Undibacterium sp. 5I1: one gene and its partner. The protein of the gene in region 2 interacts with the protein of the main gene of each other region in a pairwise test. Links are inferred from orthologs where the notes say so. Each region holds a gene or a part of one and is shown on either strand. Other genes may lie near its edges. The genes, in order: RGU72_RS19055 and ftsB.

What was found.
Region 1: the proteins of ftsB (region 2) and RGU72_RS19055 interact in binary tests that used the Escherichia coli proteins (3 or more experiments, as listed by UniProt). The link is inferred for Undibacterium sp. 5I1 from one-to-one orthologs.

What each region holds. Positions count from the first base shown.
Region 1 is NZ_JAVIWI010000001.1:4,356,097-4,363,765, reverse strand. What follows is about bases 4,761-7,626. They hold RGU72_RS19055 (cell division protein FtsQ/DivIB), read right to left. Parts: upstream 6,663-7,626; coding sequence 5,859-6,662; downstream 4,761-5,858. Other genes in these bases: RGU72_RS19050 (D-alanine--D-alanine ligase), read right to left, coding at 6,667-7,626; ftsA (cell division protein FtsA), read right to left, coding at 4,761-5,854. Also shown: RGU72_RS19075 (hypothetical protein), read left to right, coding at 1-1,534; RGU72_RS19070 (S8 family peptidase), read left to right, coding at 1,600-3,120; cell division protein FtsZ, read right to left, coding at 3,265-4,464; more of ftsA, read right to left, coding at 4,622-4,760; more of RGU72_RS19050, read right to left, coding at 7,627-7,629. UniProt on the Escherichia coli protein: Essential cell division protein. May link together the upstream cell division proteins, which are predominantly cytoplasmic, with the downstream cell division proteins, which are predominantly periplasmic. May control correct divisome assembly.
Region 2 is NZ_JAVIWI010000001.1:525,279-536,750, reverse strand. What follows is about bases 8,648-11,454. They hold ftsB (cell division protein FtsB), read right to left. Parts: upstream 10,322-11,454; coding sequence 9,974-10,321; downstream 8,648-9,973. Other genes in these bases: eno (phosphopyruvate hydratase), read right to left, coding at 10,419-11,454; hslO (Hsp33 family molecular chaperone HslO), read left to right, coding at 8,809-9,735; RGU72_RS02230 (gamma carbonic anhydrase family protein), read left to right, coding at 8,648-8,749. Also shown: RGU72_RS02270 (ABC transporter permease), read right to left, coding at 1-859; RGU72_RS02265 (cystathionine gamma-synthase family protein), read right to left, coding at 1,011-2,252; RGU72_RS02260 (hypothetical protein), read right to left, coding at 2,483-3,040; RGU72_RS02255 (hypothetical protein), read right to left, coding at 3,086-3,520; RGU72_RS02250 (alpha/beta hydrolase), read right to left, coding at 3,583-4,464; RGU72_RS02245 (acyl-CoA synthetase), read left to right, coding at 4,593-6,284; RGU72_RS02240 (flagella assembly protein FlgT middle domain-containing protein), read right to left, coding at 6,319-7,083; RGU72_RS02235 (ferritin-like domain-containing protein), read right to left, coding at 7,153-8,061; more of RGU72_RS02230, read left to right, coding at 8,225-8,647; more of eno, read right to left, coding at 11,455-11,472. UniProt on the Escherichia coli protein: Essential cell division protein. May link together the upstream cell division proteins, which are predominantly cytoplasmic, with the downstream cell division proteins, which are predominantly periplasmic.

The DNA of each region.
Region 1 (7,669 bases), 3.8 Mb from region 2 along the record:
CAGCGACTCATCTGCGCCACCAGCACCACCGCCTTCGCCGACGGTTTCAATTGACGTTTTCGGTGCACGGGGTACTACTTTGACTGCTGTAGTCAATAGCACTAACTGCTCGGTAACACCAACAGTCAGCTGGCAAGCATCGTCTGGCGTTGCCTTAGGTACTGGCACTAGCGTACAAGATACTCAACCAAATTCTGCTGTCACAGCGACTGCAAGCTGCTCTACGGCGACTGCAAGTCAAACTCTGCAGGCTAATTCCGTCTACAGCGCACTTGCAGCTTTTGCTGTTACGCAAAATGGTACAGCCTACGCTTGGGGCAATCCAGTTTGGGGCGGACAAAATGCATCGTCCTCAGTGATTACAGGTATTGCACAGTTGTTCCCTTCAGATCGCGGCTTTGCTGCACTGCTAACTGATGGCACGGTTAAAGTTTGGGGTAGCAGCTACGTGTCTCCGACCACCGCTACAAGCGCACTGACAAACATTGCCTCCATTATTCCCGGTCGCGTAGCTTTCTTTGGCGTAAAAAAAGATGGCTCTTTTACTGCGTGGGGTACTTATCGCGGCGTGCTGTCTGGCGTTGATGTACCTTTCAATGATCCAAATTACGGACTCAATGCAGCAACCGTAGCGTCTTTGACAAACATTAAAAGTATCGCCTCCACTGAAGGTGCTTACGCGGCAATCAAAGCAGACGGAACTGTCGTTGCATTTGGTGATGCGGACACGGGCGGTGATGCAAGTTCAGTGCAATCGCAACTTACCAATGTGATCCAAGTCGTCGGCACAAATTATGACTTTGTAGCACTTCGTAAAGACGGTACCGTGGTTAGTTGGACCGGCTCATTTGGCTGGGCAATACCAACCAGTGATCAAGTAGTGACGAATGTAAAAAATCTGACTGCCGGTGGCGCAATTGCCGTCGCGACGACGAATGCTGGCATCACATTTGGATTCGGTTATGCCAATGACATCGAGGCGGTAGACACGCGTATTTTAAACAGTAACGGCATTTTGACAAACATCACTAATGTCTACTCAACGCAAACTGCTTTTGCGGCCTTACGCGCGGACGGTACCGTTGTAAGTTGGGGTGATTTGCCACGTATGCAGGCCAGCTTAACTACTGCACAAGCTTCACTAAACAAAGTGAAATCAATCCAATCCACTGAATATGCATTTGCGGCTCTAAAAGCTGACGGTACCGTGGTAAGTTGGGGTGATCCTAGCGTTGGTGGCGACAGCAGCGCGGTAACCGCACAGTTGACGAACGTGGTTTCAATCACGGCGAACAAATATGCGTTCGCTGCACTCAAAGCTGATGGCACAGTAGTGACTTGGGGCATGCCAAGCAAAGGTGGCGACAGTAGCGCAGTTACAGCGAAACTAGTGAATGTCCGTGCAATTTATGCCACACCATTTGGCGCCTTCCTTGCAGTCAGTAAAGACGGCACCTTTACTAGCTGGGGTGATCAATGGGCGGGTGGCGGAGCAGTTCCGGCAGCTCTGACAAAAATCCCATTTTCCAGTTAATTACTAGAAAATAACTCATACAACGATCTACATCCCAAACGATAAATTATCGGAGAAAATACAGAATGAAATCTTTACTGTTCAGCGTTAAACCTTTACTGTTAGTCGTAATGAGCACGATGCTAAATGTATCTGTCTTTGCACCTGCTTTTGCGTCTGCAGTTGACCCAAATAGCGCAAATAGCACTAAGCCGCAAGTCGAGCAAAAACTCTCTCAAATCATTATCAAATATCACAATGAGAGAAGTAATATGCTTGAGTCGGCTGCTAGTGTCGGAGGCAATCTAACTGCCTTGGCACAAGTACAGGCACAACGCCTTTCCACACTACAGTCGGTGGCGCAAACTTTCGGTACCTCGTTTGTACTGAAGCGCCAGATTGTGACCGGAGGTTGGGTTTATGCTTCCGATATCGCTTTAAAACCAGCTGAAATGCGTGCTCTGGCAGCCAAACTGGCTAGCGTCGATTCGACTATCGAATATGCGGAACCAGACTACATTCGTCGTCCTGCTTATGTACCGACGGATCCTTTGTTTTCTACCAACCAATGGGATATGCAAGATTCCAAGACCCAAGTAGGTGCTTTGAATTTGCCAGCAGCTTGGGATATCACAATGGGGCAAAACATTGTCGTGGCTGTGCTGGATACCGGGTATCGCCCGCATCCAGATATTCTGCCTAATTTGGTTCCAGCACAAGGCGGCAAGGCAAACCAATATGGTTATAACTTTATCAGTAGCCCTGCAGTAGCACGGATTGCCTTACCAGCTGGCGCATCAAGTGTTCGTGGTCCAGACGCAATCGACTTAGGTGACTGGGTCAGTGCAACTGACACATCGTGTGGTCCATCGAACAGTTCTTGGCATGGTACGCACGTTGCAGGTATCGTGGCTGCTGCTACAAACGGCATTGGCATCACAGGAGTCGCGCCAAAAGCAAAAGTGCTGCCTTTGCGCGTACTCGGCAAATGCGGTGGCTATGATTCTGATATTGCTGACGCAGTAGCTTGGGCCGCAGGACTTCATATCAGCGGCATACCAGATAACATCAACAGAGCCAATGTCCTGAATCTTTCTCTAGGTGGCACAGGTGTTTGTACTCGTACTAGCGCAACCGCATATCAAAGCGCGATCGCAGCTGGCACGGTGATTGTAATTGCTGCCGGCAATTCAAGTATTGATGCCAAACTGTCATCGCCAGCGAACTGCCCAGGTGTAATTACAGTAGCATCGACTTCGATTGCAGGTGGTCGTGCGAGCTATTCCAACTACGGCGGCACAGTAACCGTCGCGGCTCCGGGCGGAGGCTTCACAACAGCGAATGATCAGATCACATCGACTTTGCCAACAGGTACAACCGTTGCTACTAACGATTCTACGTATGGTATGTACTCTGGTACTTCTCAAGCGACACCACATGTGGCTGGCGTAGTGGCTTTAATGTTGTCAGTTAATCCCAGATTAACTCCGGCACAAGTAAAAAGCATCTTGATTAAAACAGCTCGCCCTGCACCAGCAAACTGCCCAGGTTGTGGCGCAGGCATTGTAGATGCGGCAGCTGCGGTCAAGGCTGTAACTGGCGGTTAATAGCAACATCGCTAGATCCAGACAAATTCTGGGTCTGGCGAGTGATATTTAAGAAATAATTTAAAATTATTTAAAAAGTAAGCCATAAAAAACCCGCATAAATGCGGGTTTTTTATGGGTTTTGTCAGATTTTATGGCTAGATTTTAATCAGCTTGTTTTCTTAAAAACGCGGGAATGTCATAAGTTTCCATACCATTTTTTTCCAAAGCACGAACCGTATCTGACGCAGACTCACGACGCCATACTGCCGGCTTACTCAAGCCATCAAAACCACTGGAAGCAGTCGTCGTACCTGAATGCATGCCAGCCGAAGCTGTCGTTGGCGACGCCATCATTGGTTCATTATGAGTACCTGTGCGCAGCATTGGTGTTTGTACCAACTGGATATTTTTCTTGCCCCGACCCAAGCCAGTTGCCACCACTGTGACACGAATATCATCACCCATCGTATCGTCGTAAGCGATACCTTGTGCGATAGAAGCATCAGGTGCTGCAAAAGCGCGAACTGCCGCCATGACTTCTTTGATTTCTTTACCTTTGAGACCGCGGCTAGCAGTCACGTTGACCAAGACACCCCGAGCACCGGACAAATCGATACCATCCAACAACGGCGAAGCAACTGCCTGCTCTGCCGCAATACGTGCACGATCAACACCGGATGCTGTTGCCGTACCCATCATCGCTTTACCTTGTTCGCCCATGATCGTTTTCACGTCATTGAAATCAACGTTGATATGACCTGGAACATTGATGATTTCCGCAATACCGGCAACCGCGTTGTTGAGCACGTCATCGGCGTGTTGCAGCCATTCGATCATGCTGTCGTCTTCGTAGATCTCTTCCAATTTTTCATTGAGAATAATAATCAGCGAATCCACATGCTGTGACAAGGCTTCCAGACCCTCGTCAGCGATGTCCATGCATTTTTTACCTTCGTATGAGAAAGGTTTGGAAACCACAGCAACCGTCAGCGCGCCTAATTCTTTGGCGATCTGTGCCACTACGGGGGCAGCACCAGTACCGGTACCACCGCCCATACCAGCAGCGATAAATACCATGTGCGAACCACGTAATGCATCTTGAATGCGAGCACGGGATTCTTCCGCCAACTGGCGACCGACTTCCGGCTTCATCCCTGCACCCAAACCGGTTTCACCGATTTGAATGACGTTGTGTGCCTTAGATTGCAGCAATGCTTGAGCATCAGTATTAGCAGCGATAAATTCAACTCCTGCCACACCTTTGTTAATCATGTGCTGCACAGCATTACCACCTGCGCCACCAACACCGACGACTTTAATTACGGTGCCTTGCGTAGCGTTATCAACCATATCGAACTCCATCATGACTCCTTTAGGTAGGCAGTTTTTAGTCGATAGGCATCACGTTTGAAATACAAATTTTCAACAACGGTGTCACGCCTAGCGACTAATAACTGCGGATCAGAACATTATAAAATGATTACTACTATTTATGCGAAAAAATACACCAAAAAACTGCTTAAAAATTCCCCAAAAACCACTCTTTCATGCGCTGCCATACTGCTTTTGCAGAACCTTCCTGCCGCGTAACAATATGACCACGCATATACTGCTTCTTCGCTTCCAACAACAACCCCAAAACTGTGGCGTAACGCGGGCTGCGTACGACATCTGCTAACTGCCCCGAATACACCGGCATACCTAAACGTGTCGGCTTTAAAAAGATATCTTCAGCCATTTCTACCATGCCTGGCATGATCGCGGAACCACCCGTCAATACGATGCCGGAGGACAGCACATCTTCATAACCAGATTCACGCACTACCTGATGCACTAAGGCGAATAATTCTTCGACCCGCGGTTCAATCACAGCAGCTAAAGCCTGACGCGATAACGAGCGCGGACCACGATCACCAAGACCCGGTACTTCCAAAGAATCAGATGGGTCGGCCAGCACCTGTTTGGCAACACCAAAACGAATCTTGATTTCTTCTGCTTCTGATGTTGGTGTACGCAATGCCATAGCGATATCATTGGTGATCTGATCACCGGCAATTGGGATTACAGCGGTATGACGGATTGCACCTTCGCTAAACACAGCCACGTCTGTCGTGCCGCCACCGATATCAATCAGGACAACGCCAAGCTCTTTTTCATCGCGGGTCAGCACTGCCTCGGCCGATGCCATTGGCTGCAAAATCAAATCAGACACTTCCAGACCACAGCGGCGTACACACTTGACGATATTCTGTACCGCGGAAACTGCACCAGTGACGATATGTACTTTGACTTCGAGACGAATGCCGCTCATGCCAATAGGCTCGCGCACATCATCCTGGCTATCCACAATAAATTCTTGCGGCAAGGTATGTAGCAGTTGCTGATCGGTCGGAATATTTACTGCCTTGGCAGTCTCAATCACGCGCGATACATCAGCAGCCGTGACTTCTTTATCTTTAATCGCAACCATGCCGCTGGAATTAAAGCTGCGGATATGACTACCTGCAATACCGGTATAGACATTGCGGATTTTGCAGTCCGCCATCAGCTCGGCCTCTTCCAATGCACGCTGAATTGATTCGACCGTCGCCTCGATGTTGACGACTACACCTTTTTTCAGCCCCTTGGATTCGTGCTGACCAAGGCCGATTACTTCATGGCGACCATCCGGCATGACCTCTGCGACGACCGCAACAATTTTTGAGGTGCCGATGTCCAGGCCGACGATCAGGTTTTTTGCATCTTTTGTCATTTACTTACTTTCGTTTGACATTGAGTTTGCTGCTTTGTTTTCCACTTAACTTGCTAGCGATACCGAAGCCACTGTGACTCGATTTCAGCGCTAATCCATTCGGATAACGCATATCGACACTTTCAATACTGTCTTGCAAACTTGCGACTAACTGTGGGTACACTGTCAGCAATTTATCTACCCGGCTTTGCAGAGTCTGATCATCCTGTACCCGACCCAACTCGACTTTCATACCGTTGTTCAATTTCACACTCCAGGCGTAACGACTGGAGTACTGCACAGACTCGGGCGCTAAACTGATTTTGGCAAACCAGGTTTTAAAATCGATATAGCGCGCCAGCACTTCTTTCTCACTACCTTCTGGTCCCGCAAAATCAATTAACTCCGCATCCTCTTCCGCTTCAGCCAGATTGGCGGTAAATACATCGCCCTTCACTGACATCAATCGTCCTTCTTCACCCCAAGTACCCAAAGCCTGATGCTCTTCCAAAGTGACAATCAACTTATTTGGCCATTCTCTTTGCACGCTAGCTTTACGCACCCAAGGTACCGCTTCAAATGCAGTACGTACACCGTCCAGATTTGTCGTAAAAAAATTACCCTTCAATTTAGGTAAGGCAGTATCACGAATCGTCAGTGCATTCACGTGTCGTAATGGCTGCTGATCGGCGCCTACCACTTGAATTACTTTTAACGTAAACATCGGACGCTGCACTAACCACCACACACCAGACATCATCAACGCAAGCAAAAAAACACCGAACAACGCATTTGCTGTTGTATTCATAGACCTGACGTCTTGCCACATATGCTTACTGATTACCCTTCGACATCTTTAAGCGAGCGGATTGCAAAATTTTCAGACATAAATCTTCATAACTTAAACCAACTGCACGAGCGGCCATTGGCACCAGCGAATGTCCTGTCATACCTGGCGAAGTATTGACCTCAATCAAAAACGCTTGGTTGTCGGATGCTCGGAGCAATACATCAACCCGCGCCCAGCCTTCGCAATTCACTGCACGGTAAGCGTCTACAGACATTTGCCGTATTTGCTCTGACAATGCAGCATCTAACGGCGCAGGACAAAGGTACTTGGTATCGTCGGTAAAATATTTATTCTGATAGTCGTAATTACCTTGTGGCGCTACGATCTCAATGATGGGTAAGGCGTAAGCGTCTTTACCAGTACCCAAAATTGCTACGGTCAGTTCGCGACCTTGAATAAATTCTTCAGCCAATACCTCGTCATCAAATTGCGCTGCCAAAGCATAGGCATCCTTCATATCGGAGTAGCCATTTACTTTAGTGATGCCAATTGTCGAGCCTTCATGTGGCGGTTTTAAAATCAAAGGCAAACTCAGACGATCTGGTACCAGACGCAATTCCGTTTCAGCGTTTAATACTTCGTATGCTGGTGTCGTCAACTGATGGTTCTGCCAAATTTTCTTAGTAAAAATTTTGTCCATCGCAATAGCTGACGCCATTACGCCGCTGCCGGTGTAGGGAATACCTAATTGCTCCAGCACACCTTGTAAGCTACCGTCCTCACCGAAACGACCATGCAGAGCGATAAAGACACGATCAAATTTTTCAGCTGCCAGATCAGCCAGACTACGCTCGCCAGTATCAAAGCCATGCGCATCCACACCTTTGCTTTTTAAAGCCGCCAGTACGCCCGTGCCGGACATGATCGATATCTCACGCTCAGCGGAGCGCCCACCAAACAGTACGCCAACTTTACCTAATTCGTTTACGTTTGCAATGTCACTCATGATGGCATCTCTGTCTTCTATTCCGTATGAAATTCAATCG
Region 2 (11,472 bases):
GCATAAATCGCCGCGCTGCCATTGCCACTGCAACGGCGGCTAGCATGGCAGATAGCAAGCCAACCAGCGATAGAAATTGTTCAGCTCGATCTAGCGTGGCGCGCATTTCTGGCCGGCCTGATTCCAAAGATTCTAGCCGTACACCTTTGGTTTGATTGCGCTCGATTCCCTCTTGCAGCCATTTTTGAAATTGTGTAATCGCAGCCGCTGGCCCGGCCAGTAATAATCGATAAGTGACACGCGAGCCATTTTGGATCAGGTTAGTCGCGGTCAGGTCTGCCATATTCACCATCACACGCGGCGCAAAGTTCATAAAACCAGCGCCACGATCTGGCTCATTGGCAATCAGTTGTGTAATGTTGAGAGTTTTATCGCCGAGTTTGAGTTGATCGCCAATCTTCAGCTTCATGCTAATCAGCAATGCTGGATCAATCCAGACCGTGCCGGATGGCGGCACAATTTTGGTAATGACTTCAGCACCTTGCTGGGTCTGACTCAGTTTGAGATTGCCGCGTAACGGGTAGCCAGGTGTAACCGCTTTGAGTGAGACCAGCTTAGTAGCGACATTGTCACCCTCGCCTGCAATCGCCATGCTAGGGAAGACAACCGTCTCGGCCATCGTCAAGCCGCGTTTTTGTGCCTCACTGCGCCATGCCGGATTGATCGCCTGATCAGCACTGATCAACAAATCCGCCCCCAGCAATTGATGCGCATCGCGGTTGAGTCCGTTGCGCATCCGGTCCACAAAAAAACTGACTGAAGACAAAGACGCCACAGCGATCATCAAAGCAACTAACAGAAAGCGCAGCTCACCAGCCCGCCAGTCACGTAAGGTCATACGAAGCGAAAGACGTAACATCGGCACTTTCCAGTTAAAAACCGCAATATAGAAAAAATGGGGAGTATCTAAAATGGTTAGCCTATAGCCCGATAATTATATGGACAATTTAGCACAAGCAATCAATACACCTATCCAGTATCGTCACAAAGATACGACCAAATAGCATCCGCTATTCAGACAAAGCCTGCTGAAAATCATCTAGCAAATCTTGAGTATCTTCAATCCCTACCGAGACCCGGATCAGCGAATCTGCAATTCCCATGGCACCGCGCCGCTCTGCTCCCATTTCAAAGAAGATGGTGTGGGCGACCGGGATCACAAGTGTGCGAGTGTCACCCAGATGGGTTGCAGAAATTGCCAGCTTGAGGCGATTTAAATAATCGAAGCAATCAATCTCTGGCTTAAGCTCAAAACTAAATAATGCGCCGTAGGCTAAAAACAGCTCGCGTGCAATCGGATGCTGCGGGTGTGACGGCAAGCCCGGATAATGAACAACGGCGACGCGCGGATCGTTTTCCAACATCATCGCCAGTGCCATCGCATTGGCGCACTCGCGCTCCAGACGTAAAGCGATCGTCTCGGCACCAACGGCAATCTGGTGTGCCGCCTCGGGCGACAAGGATGCGCCAAAATCCCGCAAGCCCTTAGCGCGAATCTGGGTCATACCCCATTGCGGCGTTGGGAATTTTTTGAAATTCTGGGCAATATGGGGAAACTGGCTCCAGTCGTACACACCCGTGTCAGTCAAAGCACCACCGAGAACATTGCCGTGCCCCGCAATCGACTTCGTCAGTGAATTCACCACCAGACCCGCGCCCACGACTTTAGGGCGGAACAGGTAGGGCGAAGTCATTGTGTTATCTACGACAAACAAAATACCATGCTCCTTGCACAAGGCGCCGATACGCTTGAGATCCGCAATCTGAGTACGCGGATTGGCAATGGTTTCCACGAAGATAATACGAGTTGCGGGCGTGATCACGGCAGCGACATTTTGCACATTGGTCGCATCGACAAAACTAACATCAACGCCCTGTCCAGCAACCGTTTGCCACAAACTGTTGGTATTACCGAACAAGAAAGACGAAGAGACAACATGATCGCCTTGACGCAATAAAGCCTGAAACACGGCGCCAATCGCCGCCATGCCAGTAGCAAAACAAATACTGGAATGCCCGTCTTCCATCTTCGTCAGTTTGTCTTCCAAGGCAGAAACCGTGGGATTACCCTGACGACCGTAGCGATAACCAGATTGTTTCCCCTGAAATACTGCTGCAAGATCACGTGCATCTTTATAACCGAACAGCACGGACGTGTGGATAGGTTTGTGCACAGAGCCGTGCTCAATCTCTTTTTGACGGTCGTTATGCAGAATAGTAGTGGTGAAGCCGTACGATGCTTTTTCGCTCATGATGAAATGGATACTGTAGTGAGGGACTGCGTTAAAAAGGAACGCACTAAGGAATGCTGTAAGTTTAACCGAGATTCTTTGAGGACAGGCTAGTGTGAATACGCTAGCAGACGATCATCATGGCCGATGTCATTGCACATGACTTTGACTAAGGCGCCAAGTGTTGGAGGTTCGCAGACTACTACATGCGCCACAACAACAATCGTGCGCGATCCTTATTCAACATTAACTCACTTTTTCCCTGAAGCCTTGAATGAGGTGACTGCTTCTGAATATTCCCTGGAGGCTTTCAGTCGATCAAGATAACGAATTTTTCTTTTGCTACTTTTCGCTATCAAATAATCGGACAAACTGCCACGCACACCGCAATAGTTTCTGCATGTTGCACCGCCTTGCGGCGTATCCCTATCGGTAATCCGCAATTTGTTTGCCAAGGTAGATATTCTCAAGGTGCAGGCTGGTTCTCCTGCGAGTGGTGTTGTCGGATCATGGTAGACAAATTCACCGTTCTCTTCGCCTGCAATACCGTAGATACCACATGTATGACCGTTATAAAACTGCAGTTCGGCACGGAAATAGATGTGCGTCTGATCATATCGAACGATCTCAACAATATCTTCCGATTCATAAGGCTGGTCTGCCTCGCCTGGCGCTTTGCCAGGAGTGATCGTGCCATTCATAAAACGGTGCTTATACACACCCTCTATTTCGCTGATCGGATTACCGAACGCTGGCTCTGCACTCCAGGCGCTTGCGCTGAGCATCATTAAGAGGAAAAAGAGTTTCATGTTGTGGGAGCTTTAAAACAGGAATGTCGTAATTCAATTAATCGGTCACCACTTACAGACACCATTATCACTCAACTCAACATCACCGCTTTCAGAAAAACTCATCGTCGCTCCGGTACGTTTGTTTTTATAGACAAAATTATTGATCAGAGCGCCCTGGGTTGCGACTTCATACGTTCCGGTAATTTGGTCTCCGACGACTTCTAGCCAGATCGTCGTAAATTCTGCCGGGCGACCTGCGATCAATTCTTCGCTTGATGTCTTTTGGACTACCAGCGTGATCGGTTTTCCATTCTTACCATATTTGACAAAGGCACCGCTCCAGCCAGTTGCATCATCACCTACCGTGCTGAACTGTAGTTTGATCGCTTTTTTGCTGGCATCGGATGACAGACAGCGTGTTGAGAAAGGTGACACCTCTTTGGCGACGGACAAGCCCGGCAAGAATGCCAGCAATAGTAATGTAACTAGAATTTTCATTTTTACTTTCCGTTCTAGCGATTAATGATCTGGCACGGCTGTTGATTCAATACTGTCACTGTCTAAGCAAGTAAAAATTGCTCGATTAATTCTGCCAAAATTTCTGGCTGATCATGATGCAGCATGTGACCAGCGTTTTTTATCATTTCCTTTTGTAGCTTGGGGATATGCGCCAGACGCCGGTCAATCTCTGTGCGAGCTTCTGATTTTGGTCCCATCCAATGCCAGACATTGGTGTCGTCCGCCTCAAACCACAATACTGGCGCGGTGATTTTTTCCCAGCAGGCCATCACTTCTTCTACATGATAAAGCAAGGGACTGGTGAGTTTATGAGCGGGGTCGCCGAGGATTTCCCACTGACCCTCGGCATTTTGTTTAGCCCAGTGTTGCGATAAAAAATTAGCGCGTTCGTCGGACAACCGTGGATTCGTTTTTTGTAAGCGTCCTGCCACTTCTGCCTGGCTTGCATAAGTGCGCAGTACCGGTGTCTGGCGCAACTCATCCAGCCATTTTAAATAGCGACCTGGCGCCTGGCCTGGTGTGGTCACTGGCATGCCAAAGCCCTCCAGATTGACAAACTTTTTTATCCGCTCTGGTCGTACACCGGCAAAAATACCAGCGACATTTGCCCCCATACTATGTCCAATTAAATTGACAGCCTCGTCTGGGGAATAATGCTGCAAAATCGCATCCAGATCGCCCATATAGTCCGGGAACCAGTAACAATCAGCATTTGGCGTATCGGTTAAACCAAAGCCACGCCAATCGGGGGCGATGACGTGCCAATCTTGTTTCAGGCAGTCCACCACAAATTGAAAAGAGGCAGACACATCCATCCAGCCATGCAGCATGAAGATTTTAGGAGCGGATTCATCGCCCCAATGGCGCACATGGTATTGCAATCCACGGATGGCGATAAATTCGGAGCGGGAAGATTTGATCATGAGATTAAAATTTTGGGTGAACACATATCATCGCATTTCTCATCGACAATCATGCAAATTTTGGATTAGGATTGGTCTATAAGTCGATAGATAATAGCACGATCGTTCTATAAAAAACCGGAGACAGAATGACTAAGCAAAAAGCAATTCCAAAGATCGCAAAGATCGCAAACATCGGAAATGTAGATCATTATCAAGAGTTATATCAGCGTTTTCGCTGGGATGTACCGGGCGATTTCAATATGGCGCAAGTATGTTGCCAGCGCTGGAGTAAAGATAGCGAGCGCATCGCTATCCATTATGAAGATGCCGATGGCAATACAGCGACGCTAACTTACGCAGAATTACAGCAACAGGCAAATCAGCTATCCAATCTGTTGCGAGAGCAAGGTGTAAAACAGGGTGACATCGTCGCCTACATTTTGCCGCAACGTCCAGAGACTGCCATCACGGTGATGGCATGTCTGCAAATGGGTGCGATTGCAATGCCTTTATCGTTTTTATTTGGTCCCGAAGCATTGGAATACCGCCTACAGAACAGCGAGGCGGTTGCGCTGGTGGTAGATCAAAGCGGGATAGAAGCATATTGGCAAATCCGCGGTAGTTGTCCTGCGCTGACCACACTCATTACATTAAAGTGCGGCGCTGAAGATTGTCTGCGTTGGGAGAATACAATCCCGGAAATGTCAGATCAGTTTGATCCCGTCAAAACTGCCGCAAGCGACGCCGCCATTTTGATCTATACCAGCGGCACGACCGGTGCACCTAAAGGCGCGCTCATCCCCCACTCTGCGATCATCGGCAACCTGACAGGTTTTGTAGCCTCGCAAAATTGGTTTCCTCAGCCCAATGACGTGTTCTGGTCACCAGCAGATTGGGCCTGGACTGGTGGCTTGATGGATGCACTGCTGCCCTGCCTGTATTTTGGTCAACCTATCGTCGGCTACCAAGGACGCTTTACTGCTGAGACAGCGTTTTATTTATTGGAAAAATATCAGGTCACGAACACTTTCCTGTTCCCGACAGCGCTAAAAATGATGATGAAGGCTTGCCCAGAACCGCAACCGCAATACAAGCTCAAACTGCGGGCGATTATGAGTGCAGGCGAAGCAGTTGGTGATGCCGTCTTCAACTGGTGTCAACAATCACTGGGTGTCATACCGAATGAAATGTTCGGCCAGACAGAAATGAACTATATCGTCGGCAATAGCCATCTGCAATGGCCCGCTAAACCCGGTAGCATGGGACGTCCGTATCCTGGACACCGCGTTGCGATTATTGATGACGATGGTAATGAAACCGCTGTCAATCAAGTCGGAGAGGTAGCCATGCACCGCTACGATATTCATGACGACCCTGATCCGGTATTTTTTATCAGCTATTGGAAAAACTCAGAAGCAACCAACAATAAATTTACCGGCGACTGGTGCAGAACAGGTGACTTAGCCTTGCGCGATGAAGACGGTTATCTTTGGTACCAAGGACGAGCAGATGATATGTTTAAAGCCGCGGGCTACCGCATCGGACCATCCGAAATCGAAAACTGTCTGGTCAAACATCCGGCAGTCGCCAATACCGCCGTCATACCCAAGCCAGACAAAGAACGCGGCAATATCGTCAAAGCATACATCGTTTTAAGCGCCGGTTTTATCGGCAGTGCAGAACTCATCTCAGAACTACAAGCGCATGTGCGAGGCAAACTGGCACCTTATGAATATCCGAAAGAAATCGAATTTATAGCGGCACTGCCGATGACGACCACTGGCAAAGTGCAGCGCCGTGTGCTGCGTTTGTTGGAGGAGGAACGAGCTAAGAAGTAGGTAAACATTGTGTTTGGTACATTTGCCTGCTGTTTTAACTATCTGATTTCATCTCTGTCGTTTTAGTCTCAGCAGGCAAAGCATCTAAATCATGGATGATTAATTTTGCGGCCTGATCAATCAATACATCGATTGCTTTGCCATACGTGGTATTTAAAAATGCACCGCTGCCAAACGCTTTGTCACGACCGATAATGACGTCTTGCTGCGCGATATTACTCAGTGTGTGGTGACTTAATAAGACACCTGTTGTGGTGTCATATAAATCAATATCCAAATCGATAAAGCGTCTTTTATTTTCGATCAAACCCAAATATTTTTTGTCGGTGATTACGCTATCGTCGCGGACTTCTCCTGAGATGACAAATTGGCTGTCATATTGCGTGCCCAATTGCCGCAATAATTTTATTGAGGGAACACCAACCTCGGTGTTAAAAGAAAGTAAGCCTGGCGAAATTTTAGTGACATATTTTCTGGATAAAGCGAGTCTGCTAATCAGCTCGCGCGGAAAACCATGTGCGATGTCATCAACATCCTCTAGCTTGGCTGATTTACTGACGACAAATGCGGTGGCCAGAACTTTTTTCTTTACGATGGGCTCAGTGACAGGTGCCTCCATCGCTGGCGCTGACATTGATGGGACGGTTTCTGCAGGAGTCAGATTTTGTATAGTTTTGCTTATGCTTTTTCCTGTGCTAGTTTGAGCGCTTACATCATTGAGGAACATGCAGAAAATCACGAGCGCCAACAACAGCATGAGGTAAGGTGCGAAGCAAAATCGGATCAGATTATTTTTCATCATGTCGCTCAAAAAACGAAGTTGAAAATCAAATACATGCGAACTTTGACCTGCATTTAAAAACTAACTTTAGCTTTGCAGCACCAAAAGTTCTTCTTCACTAAAGCCGGCAGCTCTTCTTGCATCCAGATTAAAAGGACCCCGCATTTGTGGCGCTTTGTATTGCAACGCCAATTGTGCGTAAGTCGCTACAGGCTCCAGATCACGCATCTCACAAAGATAGCCAAACCATCGATTTCCGATCATCACATGACCGATCTCATCGCGCAAGATAATGTCAAGAATCTCTGCGGCAGCAATATCTTTGGCCTGCGCCAGTTTGGCTCGCACGGCAGGCGTTGCATCAAGGCCACGCGCCTCCATCGTGCGTGGGACCAAGGCCATTCTTGCGAGCACATCTTCTTGTGTTTTTTCTGCTAGTTCCCACAAGCTATGATGTGCCGGAAAATCGCCATATTGATATCCCAAGCTAACCAGATGATCGGCCAGCATGCCAAAATGATAGGCCTCTTCTTGCGCGACCAGCAACCAATCCGAGTAATAATCCACGGGCATATCAGCAAAGCGCCAGATCGCATCCAAGGCAAGATTGATCGCATTAAACTCGATGTGCGCCAACGCATGGATCAGCACTGCACGACCTTCTACTGTGTTCATTGCGCGCCGCTTAACTTCCAGCGGCGGAACCAGCGCAGGCTTAGCTGGCCGGCCAGGAATCAATTGATTAGCGTGCAAGACTGTGGCGGCATCTAGCGCTACCTCTCCTCGTTGCCATGCAGCGCGCAGTCTGGCAGTACCTTCTGCTTTGGCCTTGGTATCAGGTTCTGCCAGCAAAGCTAACGCCGCTCTGCGCAAATCTGAAAATGAAGCCGCTCCCTCTAAAGTGGCCTTATCAGCAAAATCAGCAAAATTAGCAATATCAGCAGGTTTAGCAACTAGATTTGCAGTCGCATTTGTATTAGGGAACGATGGGTTCATAAGATGAGCGTTAAAATAGCGATAATAAATCATAGGACTTACGCAAAATTGTCCCAGCAAGGCGCAGCGACGACGACAGCCTTCAGTGCGGCTAGGCGCTGCAACACAGTTGGGGCGATTTTGCGTAAATCCTAAATCAGTCACCCTATTTTACGGAAAAATCATGACCATATACCAGTTAGGCGACATCGCACCTGAAATTGATCCCGGCGCTTACATTACTGACAGCGCCAATATCATCGGAAAAGTAAAGATCGAAGCAGGCGCCAGTATTTGGTTTGACGTCACCATCCGAGGTGACAATGAGCTGATTACCGTCAGTGAAAACAGCAACGTACAAGAGGGATGCATTTTGCACACCGATCCTGGTCATCCGCTGACGATAGGTAAAAATGTGACGATTGGTCATCAAGCCATGCTGCATGGTTGCACAATCGGTGAAGGCTCCTTAATTGGGATTCAGGCAGTCATTTTGAACGGTGCAAAAATTGGTAAAAATTGTCTGGTCGGCGCTGGCGCCCTGATCACTGAGGGAAAAGAATTTCCAGACAACTCTTTGATTATCGGCTCACCTGCCAAAGCGGTACGCACTTTAAATGAAGAAGATATTTTGCGGATGCACGGCAATACGTTGAATTATGTCCGCCGCGCCCAAGCTTATAAAACTGAATTGAAAAAGATCGGCTAACTAGCAACTATTTTCAGATTCAAGAGCAGATTAAAAACGTCGTCAAAGTAAAGAAACTTATGCAAGATACCCTACAAAAATTTATGTTCGAACACGCTGGCGTGCGCGGTGAATTAGTTGAAATTTCTAACGCCTGGCAACAAATCCAGGCGCGTCACGAATATCCCGCCGCCGTCAAAACCATACTTGGTGAGCTAACCGCCGCCTCTGCTCTGTTGTGTGCCAATCTCAAGTTTAACGGCACCATGATCATGCAAATTTACGGTGATGGTCCGGTCAAATTATTGGTGGTGGAATGCGATGCAGAATTGCGCATCCGTGCTACTGCCAAGTTATCACCAAACGCAGTGATTACCGACAATGCCAGTTTGACTGAATTAGTACATGCGAACGGGCAAGGTCGCTTTGTCATCACGCTAGACCCTAATGACAAGCTACCCGGTCAACAGGCATATCAGGGGATCGTGCCGATTGATGGCGATAGCATTGCTGGCATCATAGAAAATTACATGATGCGTTCTGAACAGTTAGATACCAAACTTTGGCTGGCGGCGGATGACAAGATTGCCAGAGGCATGTTGCTGCAAAAACTACCGAAACATGGCGGCATAGAAGCCAAAGTGGAAGATGAGACAGAAGCCTGGAATCGCGCTATCTCATTAGGTGGCACACTCAAACAAGATGAATTGCTGACGACCGATATCGAAACTTTATTGCATCGATTATTTTGGGAAGAAACCATCCGCATTTTTGATCCGCAACATCCACAATTCCACTGCAACTGCACCCGTGAAAAAGTCGGCAATATGCTGCGCATGCTGGGCGAGCCTGAGATTAATACCGCCATTGCAGAATTAGGACGACTCGATATTAATTGCGATTTTTGCGGTAAGCACTATGGCTTCGATCAGGTCGATTGCGCACAATTATTTGTGGCGAACACCTTAGCTGAAGCGACTAGCGTAGCGAACGACAGCAAGCATTAATTATTTAATCCCGCACGATTTTTCATCAAAATATCAGGTGAATTTAATTTAGGCTTAATATACTCCCCCCATATTTACTAGAAATGACCTTAATGACCAGAGAATACCTGGACAATTAAAAGTACTGGTGGGGAGTAATTAAAATCAATGCCAAATCAGCGATGTAGAATTTATCGGCGGATTCGTCTAAAAAGCGTGAGTAGAGTGTAACTGGAATACCGTTGAAATTAGCGGCAAGCTAATGATTTATAGATGGTGCCGTTTTTTCTTTTGGCGGTTTTGGATCGTTGAGGTTCGATGTTTGCGCAGATGACGCTGCGTTTAAGATTTGCACGAAGATCTCGTCTTTTTTAATCATGCCCAGTTCAAAGCGCGCATGTTCTTCTACTGCGCCTGTGCCTGTTTTTAAATCTTGTACTTCTGAGTCGAGCTTGCTGTTCCGCTCTTTCAACTCATCATTATGCTTTTGAGCTTGGGTAACTTGTTTATCTAACTCCCATACACGCAACCAGCCGCCTTTACCCAACCAGAGCGGGTATTGTATGAGTAGCAGCAGCGCTGTAAGTGATAACGCGATCAGACGCATCAGTATTTAGAAATATAGGTTAAAAAACGAACATTGAATTAAACCGAGATTAGTAAAAAGGGGAACGCCGTTCCCCTTTTTTGCATCTTCTTGCAGCTTATTTCAGATTATAAAAAGCATCACGACCAGGGTAGCTGGCAATGTCGCCTAAATCTTCTTCAATACGCAGCAATTGATTGTACTTTGCCATACGATCTGAACGAGACATCGAGCCAGTTTTAATTTGCAAGGCGTTCATACCAACAGCGATATCCGCAATGGTGCTGTCTTCTGTTTCGCCAGAACGATGCGAAATAACAGCGGTATAACCAGCACGTTTTGCCATTTCAATCGCAGCAAACGTCTCAGTCAAAGTACCGATTTGATTGATCTTGATCAGGATAGAATTAGCGATTCCTTTTTGAATGCCTTCTTTCAAAATCTTGGTATTGGTGACAAATAAATCATCGCCAACGATCTGTACTTTTTTGCCCAGACGTTCCGTCAGAATCTTCCAACCGTCCCAATCGCCCTCTGCCATACCGTCTTCAATCGAGATGATAGGATATTTATCGACCCAGGTAGCGAGTAAATTAGTGAAATCCGCTGATGACAACGTCAGACCTTCGCCTTCAAGATGATATTTACCCTCTTTGTAGAACTCACTTGCGGCACAATCCAGACCCAACGCGATTTGTGTACCTGGCTCGTAGCCAGCCGCCTCAATCGCTTGGATAATCATCTTGATTGCTTCTTCGTGGTTATCGACGGAAGGTGCAAAACCACCTTCGTCGCCCACAGCCGTGGTCAAACCTTTGTCGTGCAAGATTTTTTTCAGTGCATGAAAAACTTCAGCACCGTAACGCACCGCTTCGCGGAAGGATGGCGCGCCAATTGGAATAATCATGAATTCCTGGATGTCCAGGTTATTGTCTGCATGCGCGCCGCCATTGATGACGTTCATCATTGGCACGGGCAACTGCATTGCGCCAGAACCGCCGAAGTAACGATACAGCGGCAGGCCCGCCTCTTCTGCGGCTGCTTTGGCAACCGCCATTGAAACTGCCAACATGGCATTTGCACCGAGACGCGCTTTGTTTTCTGTGCCATCCAGATCGATCAGCGTGCGGTCAAGGAAGGCTTGTTCGTTCGCATCCAGACCCATGATCGCT